Regions from separate parts of the Pseudomonas sp. LBUM1646 genome, predicted to be linked through region 2. Evidence: predicted binding sites of a transcription regulator. Region 2 holds the regulator's gene; each other region holds the start of a gene.
The links. Region 2 encodes FliA, which starts transcription of late flagellar genes. Its sites were predicted from a motif close to CTAAAGTTTNNNNNNNNNNNGCCGNTAA; they were not measured.
Positions count from the first base shown of each region.

Region 1: the regulator FliA is predicted to act here: its motif matches at 1,450-1,477, upstream of motA (flagellar motor stator protein MotA).
Region 3: the regulator FliA is predicted to act here: its motif matches at 3,262-3,289, upstream of ACA071_RS30705 (methyl-accepting chemotaxis protein).

Region 1 is NZ_CP166810.1:624,191-628,339, forward strand. Features, by position in the region: gene ACA071_RS02715 (HDOD domain-containing protein) at 1-1,379, opposite strand, end outside; gene motA (flagellar motor stator protein MotA) at 1,546-2,397, shown strand; gene motB (flagellar motor protein MotB) at 2,401-3,441, shown strand; gene ACA071_RS02730 (sterol desaturase family protein) at 3,529-4,149, shown strand, end outside.
Region 2 is NZ_CP166810.1:1,851,368-1,855,516, forward strand. Features, by position in the region: gene fleN (flagellar synthesis regulator FleN) at 1-681, shown strand, start outside; gene fliA (RNA polymerase sigma factor FliA) at 678-1,418, shown strand; gene ACA071_RS08230 (chemotaxis response regulator CheY) at 1,587-1,958, shown strand; gene ACA071_RS08235 (protein phosphatase CheZ) at 1,981-2,769, shown strand; gene ACA071_RS08240 (chemotaxis protein CheA) at 2,823-4,149, shown strand, end outside.
Region 3 is NZ_CP166810.1:6,718,643-6,722,791, forward strand. Features, by position in the region: gene ACA071_RS30695 (AAA family ATPase) at 1-355, shown strand, start outside; gene ACA071_RS30700 (retron system putative HNH endonuclease) at 352-1,077, shown strand; gene ACA071_RS30705 (methyl-accepting chemotaxis protein) at 1,176-3,152, opposite strand; gene ACA071_RS30710 (LysR substrate-binding domain-containing protein) at 3,498-4,149, opposite strand, start outside.

The DNA of each region.
Region 1 (4,149 bases), 1.2 Mb from region 2:
TGTTCACCGCTGAACTGCGAACGCAGGCCGGCGGGCAGCAGAGCTGAAAACTGGGCATTGTTGGCCGGAGTAATGCGTACCTGGGCTTGCTGCGCGAGCAAACGTTGCAACACGCTGCTTTGGCTGACCGCAAAATTCATCCCGGCGGCTTCTTTTGGCAGCCCGGCCGTCTGGTGCACACGCAAATTGGTGTGGGTGCGATCGGCCATCAGGATCAACACCCGGCGCATGCCGCAGGCGACCAACGCATCCCGGGCCGAGGTGGTCAGGTGCATCGCATTGGTGAAGCGGCTCGGCTCCACCAACAGCTCGGCGCACTGTTTGCGCCAGTTTGTCAGGTCTTCGGTAGTCGGTGCCGGTGCCGGCAACAACCCGGCGTGAATACGGTTCATACCCCACGGCCACAGCAGCGAAACCGCCGGGTGCCAGAGGTCTGGCATGGCATGTTGACGGGCGCTGTTGGCGGCCTGTTGGTGCAACTGTTGTTGCACTTCATCCATCGGGATTTGCAGGTAAAGGCTGGTCAGGTACTGCCAGCGTTCACTGTGCGGGCAGTCCCAGGCCTGTTGCGCCGACAGCGCCAGGCCGTTGGCCAGCAACACGGTGTTGGCCGGCTGATTAAGCCAGCGGCGCAGGGTCGGATCATCGTCGAGGCGATTTTGCTGGCGCAGCGGGTGATCGCTGTCCCGGGCAATGCGCAGAACTTTCACTAGCTCCCGTTGTTCGTTGAGCAGCAGGCGATAACCCTGTTGCACCCAGATCGGCAGCCGCCAGGCATCCACCAGCGCCAGGCAGATGTCCAGCAGGCGCACGCCGAACAACTGCTTTTCTACTTTGCGCGCCGACTCGCCTTTATGGATGACCCGCAGTTCCCACTCTTCGAGCAAATGCGGATGAGTCAGAGCCATCGGCCACAGCGGCGAGAGAAACAGCAGGCTGCCCCAATGGATGTCCTGCCACAGCCGCGCCAGGCGATTGGCGAAAAAACCGTTGGCCTGTTGCGTCGCGTGCTGGCTGATCAGTTGCAGCTGGCGCAGTGCCTTCGGAATCTCGGACTGCGGCTCGGCCGGCAGGCGCGCGAGCAGTTCTTCGGTGCGTTTCAACCCGAGGCGATTGAGCGCCACATCGAGGTTTTCCGCAGGCTCAGTCATGCTGCCGTGGGTGTGGCGGTTGGCTTCGCGAATCACGCTCAAGGCCAGGGCCGGGCTTTCCTGCATCAATTCGGCAATGTCGCGCAGCGAGCTGCGGTTATTGCGAATGGCCGAGCAGACACGGTCGTGACTCTCCTGCGGAACCGGCAGGCGCACGCCATCGAGAAGCTTGACCCAGCCTTCGAGAGTGGTCGGTTTTGGAGGTGGAACGTTCGTTTCGTTAGCCATGGCTGGACGGGATCATCATTGGCTGTAAACACGCCCGGCGCGGGCTAAATTGGCTTTTCGCCTGAACTGGCTATAGTCTGGCGCAGTTTTGCCGATAAGTAGAAGAAGAGATTTTTTAACTTCCGAATATGACCTTGAACCCGACTCAGTAAGTGCTCTCCTACCTATGGCTAAATTAATCGGCATCATCGTCGTATTCGCGAGCGTGCTCGGCGGATACGTGCTCTCCCATGGCAAAATTGCCGCCCTGATTCAGCCTTTCGAGGTGATGATTATCGGTGGCGCGGCCCTTGGCGCATTCCTGCAGGCCAACCCCGGTTACATGACCATGCACGTGCTCAAGAAATCCTTGAGCATGTTCAGTTCGCGCTTCAATCACACCTTCTATCTTGAAGTGCTGGGCCTGATCTACGAGATCCTCAACAAGAGCCGCCGCGAAGGCATGATGGCCATCGAGGGCGACATCGAAGATGCCGCTGCGAGCCCAATCTTCGCCAAGTACCCGACAGTCTTGAAAGACGAACGCATGACCGCGTTCATCTGCGATTACCTGCGCATCATGTCCTCCGGCAACATGGCTCCCCATGAGCTGGAAGGCCTGTTCGACATGGAGCTGTATAGCCTCAAGGAAGACCTGGAGCACCCCTCCCACGCGGTGAACGGTATCGCCGACGCCATGCCGGGTTTCGGTATCGTTGCGGCGGTACTCGGTATCGTGGTGACCATGGCTTCCCTGGGTGAAGGCGACCAGAAATCCATCGGCCTGCACGTTGGTGCGGCGCTGGTAGGTACTTTCTTCGGTATTCTCGCGGCCTACGGCTTCTTCGGCCCGCTGGCGCATTCCCTGGCCCACGATGCCAAGGAAGAACTGAACGTCTACGAAGCCATCAAGGCTTCGCTGGTGGCGTCGGCTTCCGGCATGCCGCCATCGTTGGCGGTGGAGTTCGGGCGCAAGGTTCTGTACCCGGCGCACCGTCCTAGCTTCGCTGAGCTGGAACAAGCGGTTCGCGGTCGCTAAGTCATGGAAAATAATCAGCCGATTATTATCAAGCGCGTCAAGCGCATCGCCGGCGGGCATCACGGCGGGGCCTGGAAAATCGCCTTCGCTGACTTCGCGACGGCGATGATGGCGTTCTTCCTGGTGTTGTGGCTGCTGTCTACCGCCACGCCGGAACAGAAGATCGCCATCGCCGGTTACTTCAAAGACCCGGTCGGCTTCTCCGAAAGCGGCACGCCCTACATCATCGATCTGGGCGGAACACCGACCCTGGCGCCGGAAAACACCCTCAACCCCGAGGTGAAATCCCAGCCGCAGCCAGACAAGGTCACGGTCGATACCGACCAGGTCGAAGGCATGGCCGAACAGGTCGAGAAAGAACGCCTGGAACTGCTGCTGCAAGAACTGCAAAACAAGGTTGAAGAGAACCCGCAGCTGCAGAAATTCAAGGACCAGATCCTGTTCGAGATCACCCCGAACGGCTTGCGCATCCAGATCATGGACGCGGACAACCGGCCGATGTTCGACTCAGGCTCTGCACGTCTGAAACCGTACTTCGAAGACATCCTGCTGGCCATGGCCGACACCATTAAAGCGGTGCCGAACAAGATCAGCATCAGCGGCCACACTGACGCCAAGCCGTACTCGGGCACCGGTGATTTCGGTAACTGGGAATTGTCGGCCAACCGTGCCAACGCCGCTCGCCGTGCGCTGGTTGCTGGTAGTTACCCGGAATCGCAAGTGGCGCGAGTCGTCGGCTACGCCTCGTCGGCGTTGTTCGATCGGGAGAATCCGTTCAACCCGGTCAACCGCCGTATCGACATCGTTGTGCTGACCAAGAAAGCCCAACAGGCTATCGAAGGTGCACAAGGTGCCGATCCAGTGCCAACTCCGGGGCAGGGCGCTCCGGGTGAAGCACCGGGCACGCCGGTCGATCCGAATGCCTTGCCGGCGGACAAGCAACCGGTGCCGGCCCATGAGCTTCGCGAGCGGTTGAATCTGTTCGATGATGCAGCGCCGAAACCGGGTGAACCGGCCAAACCGGCTGGGCCGCCCAAGCAGTAACCCGCAAAAAAGCCACGATCATCGTGGCTTTTTTGTTTCTGGCTGCGTCACCACAGCACGTTTTTTTGGAATCAGGGAAGATCAGTGATGGAAAGACTCAAAGCCTATTTTCAGCGGCACGGCAACGCACCCTTCAAGTTCGGTGAGGGCCGGGTCAGCGGCTATATCTCGGCCACACTCGGGTTGTTGAGCCTGCTGGCAGTATTCTGCTTCCTGTTTCCCGAATGGTTGACCACCGCTGAACTGCGCAAGGTCTACGACGAGCAGTTTGCGCGCACTACGCTGCTGCTCGGGCTGGTGCTGTCGTTCAGCCTCGGCACCCTGAATATCCTGCTCAACAAGCGCAAGCGCCTGGGGATCACCGGGTTGGTGGCCTCGGGTTTGGCAGTATTCCTCGGCGGCACCAATGTGCAGATCAGCTCGATTGGGCAGACCCCTTATTCGCTAGGGCTGGACTGGTTCGTCCTGGCCCTGCTGGTGTCGGCCATCGTCTTCATCCCCCTTGAAAAACTCTATTCCAAGGACCCCGAGCAAAACATCCTGCGCCCGCACTGGCGTACCGACCTGACCTACTTTTTCGTCAGCCATATGCTGGTGCAGTTCATCCTGATCTTTATCACCGCGTCGTCGAGTTATGTGGCGGGTTGGGCCATGTCGACGGATTTGCAGGCCAGCGTGCAAAGCCTGCCGCTTGTCGTGCAGTTCTTC
Region 2 (4,149 bases):
GTCGACGTTCTGCTGGGACTGACGCCCAAACGTACCCTGGCCGACGTGATCGAAGGCCGCTGCGAGCTGCGCGACGTTCTGTTGCAGGGCCCGGGCGGTATCCGCATCGTCCCGGCCGCGTCCGGCACCCAGAGCATGGTTCATCTGAGCCCTGCCCAGCATGCCGGCCTGATCCAGGCCTTCAGCGATATCGGCGATAACCTCGACGTATTGGTGATCGACACCGCTGCGGGTATTGGTGACTCGGTAGTCAGTTTTGTCCGCGCCGCCCAGGAAGTGTTGCTGGTGGTCTGCGACGAGCCGACCTCCATCACCGACGCCTACGCCCTGATCAAACTGCTGAACCGCGATTACGGCATGAACCGCTTCCGCGTCCTGGCCAACATGGCCCAGAGCCCGCAAGAAGGTCGCAACCTGTTCGCCAAGTTGACCAAGGTCACGGACCGCTTCCTCGACGTCGCCTTACAATACGTCGGCGCCGTGCCTTACGACGAAAGTGTGCGCAAGGCCGTGCAGAAACAACGCGCCGTCTACGAAGCCTTTCCGCGCTCCAAGTGCGCCCTGGCGTTCAAGGCGATTGCACAGAAAGTCGACACGTGGCCGCTACCGGCCAACCCGCGTGGGCATCTGGAGTTTTTCGTCGAGCGCCTCGTGCAACAGACCGCAGGACCCGTCCTATGACAGCCAGTGGCTACAACCTCTACAAGAAGTCGGCACGTGATGCGCAATACGAGCTGATCGAGCGTTACGCGCCACTGGTCAAACGCATTGCTTATCACTTGCTGGCGCGTCTGCCGGCCAGTGTCCAGGTGGAAGACCTGATCCAGGCCGGGATGATTGGCCTGCTTGAAGTGTCGACCAAATACGACGCCAGCAAAGGCGCGAGTTTCGAAACGTACGCGGGCATTCGAATCCGTGGCGCGATGCTCGATGAAGTACGCAAGGGGGACTGGGCACCACGTTCGGTCCACCGCAATACCCGTATGGTTAGCGACGCAATTCGCTCGATTGAAGCTAAAACCGGCCGTGATGCTAAAGATCACGAAGTTGCGGCCGAACTCCAATTGAGTCTCGACGATTATTACGGGATTTTGAACGATACCTTGGGCAGCCGCCTGTTCAGTTTCGACGACCTGTTGCAGGACGGCGAACACGAAGGGCTGCACGAGGATGGCGCCAGTGCTCATCTGGAGCCGTCACGCGATCTGGAAGATGAACGCTTCCAGACTGCGCTGGCGGACGCGATTGCCAATTTGCCGGAGCGTGAGCGACTGGTGTTGGCGCTGTACTACGACGAAGAGCTGAACCTCAAGGAAATCGGTGAGGTCCTGGGTGTCAGCGAATCGCGTGTCAGCCAGTTACACAGCCAGTGCGCGGCCCGTTTGCGGGGGCGTTTGGGGGAGTGGCGAGCGCGCTGAAGGCAGTGTGGGGACACTGCGAACGAGGCTGGTGTGGTGTTGAACTGCAGCGGTCTCGATTTGTTGTGCTCCAGACAGTCATTTGAGTGCTTTGCCGGATTGATTGAAATGGCGCGTCCAGGTGCTGGGCGCGTTTAAGACTGCTTGGAGGTCGAATTGGACAAGAACATGAAAATCCTCATCGTTGATGACTTCTCAACGATGCGGCGGATCATTAAAAACCTGTTGCGTGACCTTGGGTTCACCAACACGGTCGAGGCTGACGATGGCACCACTGCCATTCCGGTTCTCAACAGCGGCAGCATCGACTTTCTGGTAACAGACTGGAACATGCCCGGCATGACCGGCATCGACCTGCTGCGCCACGTGCGCGCCGATGAGAAGCTCAAGAGCCTGCCCGTGCTGATGGTGACCGCGGAAGCCAAGCGCGAACAGATCATCGAAGCGGCCCAGGCCGGTGTTAACGGTTATGTGGTCAAACCCTTCACGGCCCAGGCGTTGAAAGACAAAATCGAGAAAATTTTCGAACGCATCGGTTGAGCAACTGCGCCACGGGGGAGCTATGGAGCATAACGAATCTTCACAGGGCGATTTTGAATCGACCCTGAAAAAACACGCGGTCGAACTGGTCGAAAGCCTTGAAAAAGGCAGGTTCGGCGACGCTGTGCAACTGATCCATGAGCTCAACCAGACCCGTGACCGCGGCCTGTACCAGGAAGTGGGCAAGCTCACTCGCGAACTGCATAGCGCGATCGTCAATTTCCAGATTGACCCGAACATGCCGCAAGCCGAGGAAGTCTCGCAGATCACGGATGCCACCGAGCGTCTGGGTTATGTGGTCAAGCTGACCGAGGCCGCTGCCAACCGCACCATGGACCTGGTGGAAAACGCCACGCCGCTGGTCAATGGCCTGAGCAATGAAGCCCAGGCGTTGAGCACCGACTGGGGACGGTTCATGCGTCGCGAAGTCGGGGCTGAAGAGTTCCGCGAGCTGGCGCGGCGGGTCGACGGATTTCTGACACGCAGCAGCGAAGACAATCGCACGGTGTCGAGCAACCTGAACGACATTCTGCTGGCTCAGGATTACCAGGACCTCACCGGTCAGGTGATCAAGCGCGTGACCCAATTGGTCACCGAAGTTGAAAGCAACCTGCTCAAGCTCGTGCTCATGGCCAGCCAGGTAGACCGCTTTGCGGGTATCGAGCATGACCGTGAAGCGATGCTGGCTGAAAAAGATCCGCAAAAACATCTCTCTCAGGGTGAAGGTCCGCAGATTCATGCCGATAAAAGAGAAGACGTTGTGTCCGGTCAGGACGATGTGGACGATTTGTTATCCAGCCTAGGATTTTAGAGTTTTAGCATTTTAGGTTTTTTAGGTTTTTAGACCTCAGGAGCACCCCCTTAATGAGCTTCGGCGCCGATGAAGAGATCCTTCAGGATTTCCTGGTTGAGGCCGGCGAGATTCTAGAGCAACTGTCCGAGCAGCTGGTCGAGCTGGAAAGCCGACCGGATGATGCGGACTTGCTCAATGCAATTTTTCGCGGTTTTCACACTGTAAAAGGGGGCGCCGGCTTCCTCCAGCTCAATGAGCTGGTGGAATGCTGTCACATCGCCGAGAACGTGTTCGACATCCTGCGCAAGGGTGAACGACGCGTCGACTCGGAACTGATGGACGTAGTTCTCGAAGCGCTGGATGCGGTGAACGGCATGTTCACCGAAGTCCGCGAACGCAGCCCGATTACGGCTGCCACTCCAGAATTGCTTGAGGCCTTGGCCCGTCTGGCCGAGCCGCAAACTGCCGATGCAGCTCCGGTTGCCGACGTGGTGGAAGAACCGGCCGCTGAAAGCGAGTCGGGCGACATCACCGATAATGAATTCGAACAACTGCTGGACTCGCTGAACGCCGTCAAGGCCCAGGCCGAAGCTCCCGCCGCTGCGCCAGTGCCGAGCAGCAATGCTGCGGCCAGCGACGAAATCACTGACGCCGAGTTCGAGTCGTTGCTCGATCAGTTGCACGGTAAAGGTCAGTTCGCGGTGGATGCCGTAGCAGCTCCAGCTGCGAAGGCCCCGAAAGCGGCCGGCGACAGCTCGGACATCACCGACGACGAATTCGAAGCACTGCTCGATCAACTGCACGGCAAGGGCAACTTTGCTGTCGATGCGCTGGAAACCGCGATTGCTTCGGCGCCGGTTCCGGCTGCGCCAACCGCTAAAGCGGCCGGCGGCGATCTGATCTCCGATCACGAGTTCGAATCGCTGCTCGACGAATTGCACGGTAAAGGCAAGTTCACCGAGGTTGGCACTGGCGCAGTCGTGACTGCTCCTGCTGCCAAGGCGCCCGCTGCTGCACCGAAGCCAGTCGCCAAAGCGCCTGAGCCTAAAGCCGAAGCGCCAAAACCGGCAGCGGCTCCTGCTCGCGCCGCACCGTCCGCGCCGCCACCGGAAAAACCGGCCAGCGAAGCCGAGACCACCGTGCGGGTTGATACCGCGCGTCTCGACGAAATCATGAACATGGTTGGCGAACTGGTACTGGTGCGTAACCGCTTGGTCCGTCTGGGCCTTAACAGCGGCGACGAAGCCATGTCCAAGGCTGTGTCGAACCTCGACGTGGTCACGGCTGACCTGCAAACCGCGGTCATGAAGACCCGGATGCAACCGATCAAGAAGGTCTTCGGGCGCTTCCCGCGTCTGGTTCGCGACCTGGCTCGCCAGCTCAAGAAAGAGATCAACC
Region 3 (4,149 bases), 2.1 Mb from region 2:
GCAATTCATCGTCACGACCCACAGTCCTCAGGTGCTGAGTACCGTGCAGCGCGAGAACATCCGCGTAATCGGGAAAGATTCCCTGGGTCAATTGATTGCGTCACAACCTCTTGCCATGACCTACGGCGAGCCGAGCAACAACGTGCTGCATAGCGTGATGCAGGTTGATCCGCAGCCTCCAGTGACTGAGAAGCCAGACTTGCTGCAGCTCACCGAATGGGTGGATAAGGGCCGCTATGACGAACCACCAGCGGTCGAGTTGATGCAGCAACTGACCGAGACGCTCGGCGAACAACATCCCCAGCTTCAACGCCTGCAACGCAGTATCAGGCGGCAGAAGGTGCTGAAGGGATGAGGTCAATTCGTAAGCGTGGAAGCGGCCCCTTTCAGCTAACCAATGCGCATTCCAACCCTCCAACAACTAAAGCAGCTGCGACCAGCCGTTGGAAAAGCTTTAACCATGCAATACAGGTACGCGGCTATTTACTGGAGGAACAGTACGGGTTGTGCTGCTACAGCGAAATACGTCCGGATTTGTTGGGCGTGGGTTTACACATCGAGCATGTCGAAAACAAAAGCCAGCACCCTCAACGTACCTTTGACTATCTCAACCTAGCGGCCTGCGCGCTAGACAGCGAAATAGACTTGAAGGCATTCGCGGCGCAAGAAGCTGAAGTATTTGGTGGTCACGCGCTCGGCAAATCGAAAGGAGTCGACATTGCCCGCTTTGTCTCGTGCCATCAGCCCGATTGTGCGCGCTTCTTCGCTTATTTGTCCGATGGACGCGTCGTGCCTGCTGACGGATTGTCCGAACAGGAAGCTGACCGCACTCGATACACCATCAAGCTGCTTAACCTGAACAGCCCTTACCTACTAGTTTTACGCCAGCTCTGGTGGGACGAGCTCGAAACACTTTTTGAAGAGCATATTGGCCAAGACATGAGCCTGCATTGCCTCGCCGGAATCGATCTGGTGCCTATCGGAGGAAATCTGAGCCCGTTTTTCAGTATCACTCGCACGATTTTCAGGGGCATTGCCGAGGAAGTGCTCGAGCGCGTCGCCCCTCATTTGCGCTGAATAGATCTAATTCAGTTAAACCACGCAGGTCGATGTCTGAAACGTCCGATTAAAGGCCGCAAGGGGTGTCGATCCAAGATAGACGCCCTTAACTGGACTCAACGAAACCGATCAACCTCATGCCGCAAGCCCGCCGCCAGCGATTCCAGCTCCTTGGCGGTAATGGCCAGGTTCGACACCACTTCCCGCTGCTCGCTGTTGGCCAGCGCAATGCTTTGCAGATTGCTACTGAGCAACGTCGCGGTGCTGCTCTGCTCTTGGGTCGCGGTGGTGATCGCCGCAAACTGCTGACCCGCCGAACGGCTCTGCTCATCAATCCGCGCCAGTGCCGAAGCCACGTTGGCGTTACGGGACAGGCCTTCCTGCATCAGCACGTTGCCCTGCTCCATGGTGCTGATGGCGTTGCCGGTTTCCTGCTGGATGCTCTGGATCATCCCGGAGATTTCATCCGTCGCTTCGCGGGTACGTGAAGCCAGGTTGCGCACCTCGTCGGCCACCACCGCAAAACCACGGCCCTGCTCGCCGGCACGGGCAGCTTCGATGGCGGCGTTCAGCGCCAGCAGGTTGGTCTGATCGGCAATGGCGGTAATCACCCCGACAATGCCGCCGATTTCCTGGGAGCGCTGGCCGAGGGTGTTGATCACCGTTGCGGTGCTGTTCAACGCACCGGCGATTTGCTCCAGGGACGAGGACGCTTCCTCCATCGACGTACGACCGATCTGAGTTTGCTGTGCATTTTCCTGCGCCATACGCTGGGTGTTGCCCATGTTGTCGGCAATGTTCAGGGACGTGGCACTGAATTCTTCGACGGCGCCGGCCATGCTGGTGATTTCGCCGGACTGCTGTTCCATCCCTTCATAAGCACCGCCGGACAGACCGGACAAGGCCTGGGCGCGACTGTTGACCTCTTCCGAGGCCTTGCGGATGTGCTCGACCATGGTCGACAGCGCTTGGCTCATCTGGTTGAAAGCCCGGGCCAATTGACCGATTTCGTCATTGCTCGCCACGTTCAGGCGCACGCTCAAATCACCGGCACCCAAGGCTTCGGCCTGACGCACCAGGTCACTCAGGGGGGCCAGTTTGCTGCGCAGCAACCAGACCGCCGAACCCACCGCAATCAACATCGCGAGCAGGCTGCCGATGGCCAATTGAATGCCGACGCTCCAAGTCACGGCGCTGATTTCGGCTTTCGGCATGCTCGCCACCACCGACCACGGCCCGCCTTCGAACGGAACGGCAAGGCTGTAGAAATCTTCCGATTTGTCGCTCCAGAACTCGCCTTTACCCGGCGTCTTCGCCAAATCAGTAATGGTCGGGACCGCTTTATCCAGCGCTTGCACGCCGGCGATCGGCACCAGCCATTTGCGCTGCTCATCCAGCAACGCCAAAGAGCCGGTCTTGCCGATGCGGAAGCGTTTCAAGTTCTCGAACTGCGCGTTCTGCGCGTCGGTGTAATCGAATCCTACGAACAGCACGGCAATCACCTTACCGCCGGAATCTCGTACGGGGGTGTACTGAGTCATGTAGGAGCGTTCGAACAGCAACGCACGACCGACGTAGCTCTGCCCCGCAATCAAGCGCGCGTAGGCCGGGTGGGCGTGATCGAGCAAGGTGCCGATGGCGCGGCTGCCGTCCTGCTTGCTCAGGGAGGTGCTGACCCGAACGAAGTCTTCGCCGCTACGCACGAACAACGTCGCAACGCCGGCGGTCATTTGCTTGAACTCGTCGACTTCCTTGAAGTTGTTGTTCAACACTTCGCTGCCCAGGTGCAGGCCCGGGGTCTGTACGCCCGCCACGGTCACCGGCTCGTCCGGGTGCACGCTGAGGCCGGCGCTGAAGCGCTTCTCGAACAGACCGCTCAGGCGCTGGGTGCTTTCGCGCAGCGTACCGTGGAAGGTGCTGAGCTGATCGGCGAGCAAGCGGGCCTCACTGGCCAGGTGCTCTTCGCGGGTGGCGAGGTTGGCGGTGTCCAGCGAGCGCAGGGCGAACACGGTGCTGCCGCTGATGACAATCGCCAGAATCACGGCAAGCGCAAGACCAAGCTGTGAGGCGATCCGGGCACGAGGTTGAGACATGACAGCTCCTGGCCAAGCGACCGGGATCCTCCTTGATCCGGCTCAACGCTCAGCAAAATTTCGAATAATGGGACAAACGCGAAACCTGCACGAAGGTTCCACCTGCAGATTTTCGGCTGCAAACTTGAATACTTGAGTTATTAACCCGGTTATAGCTCAGTTACGCCGTAACGCGATCTGTAGCAGCTGGCGAAGCCTGCGTTCGGCGGCGAAGCCGTCGTGAAATCAGGCAGCGCGGAGCTTCCGGTAGATCGCGTGCGCAGGATTGACGACGGCTTCGCCGCCGAACGCTGCCTCGCGTTGCTCGTCAGCTGCTACGAAGAGCGTGTTTCGCCTGAGATTTATTTAGCTCAGGCGTTCAACGTCCGGCAATTCCATCGCCCGCACTTCGCCCTGTAGGAAATCGCTGAGCCGGCGCAAACGTTCGCCTCCGGGGCGGGTTTTCGGCCACACCAGGTAATAATGCTCGCCGCTGGCGACGGCGGTCGGCCATGGCAAACTCAGGCGACCTTGCGCCACGTCCTCGGCCACCATCAGCAGATCCCCCATCGACACGCCGTAACCTCGGGCCGCCGCGATCATGCCCAGCTCCAGGGTATCGAACACCTGCCCGCCCTTGAGCGACACCTGATCGGACAAGCCCATACGTTCCAGCCAACTGCGCCAGTCGCGGCGGTCCGGCGTCGGGTGCAGCAATTCGGTACTGGCCAGGCGCGCCACGTCCCACGGCTGATCCTTCAGAAGATTCGGCGCGCCCACTGGAATCAGCTCTTCCGGAAACAGCAACGTCGCCTCCCAGTCCGGAGGGAAACGCCCGTTACTGAGGATGACGGCGCAATCGAACGGTTCGTGGTTGAAGTCCACCGTGTCGATGTCCATCCAGGCACTGGTCAGTTGCACCTCGTTGCCCGGTTGCAGATGCCGGAAGCGACTGAGCCGCGCCAGCAGCCAACGCATGGTCAGGGTCGACGGAGCTTTCATGCGCAGGATGTCGTCT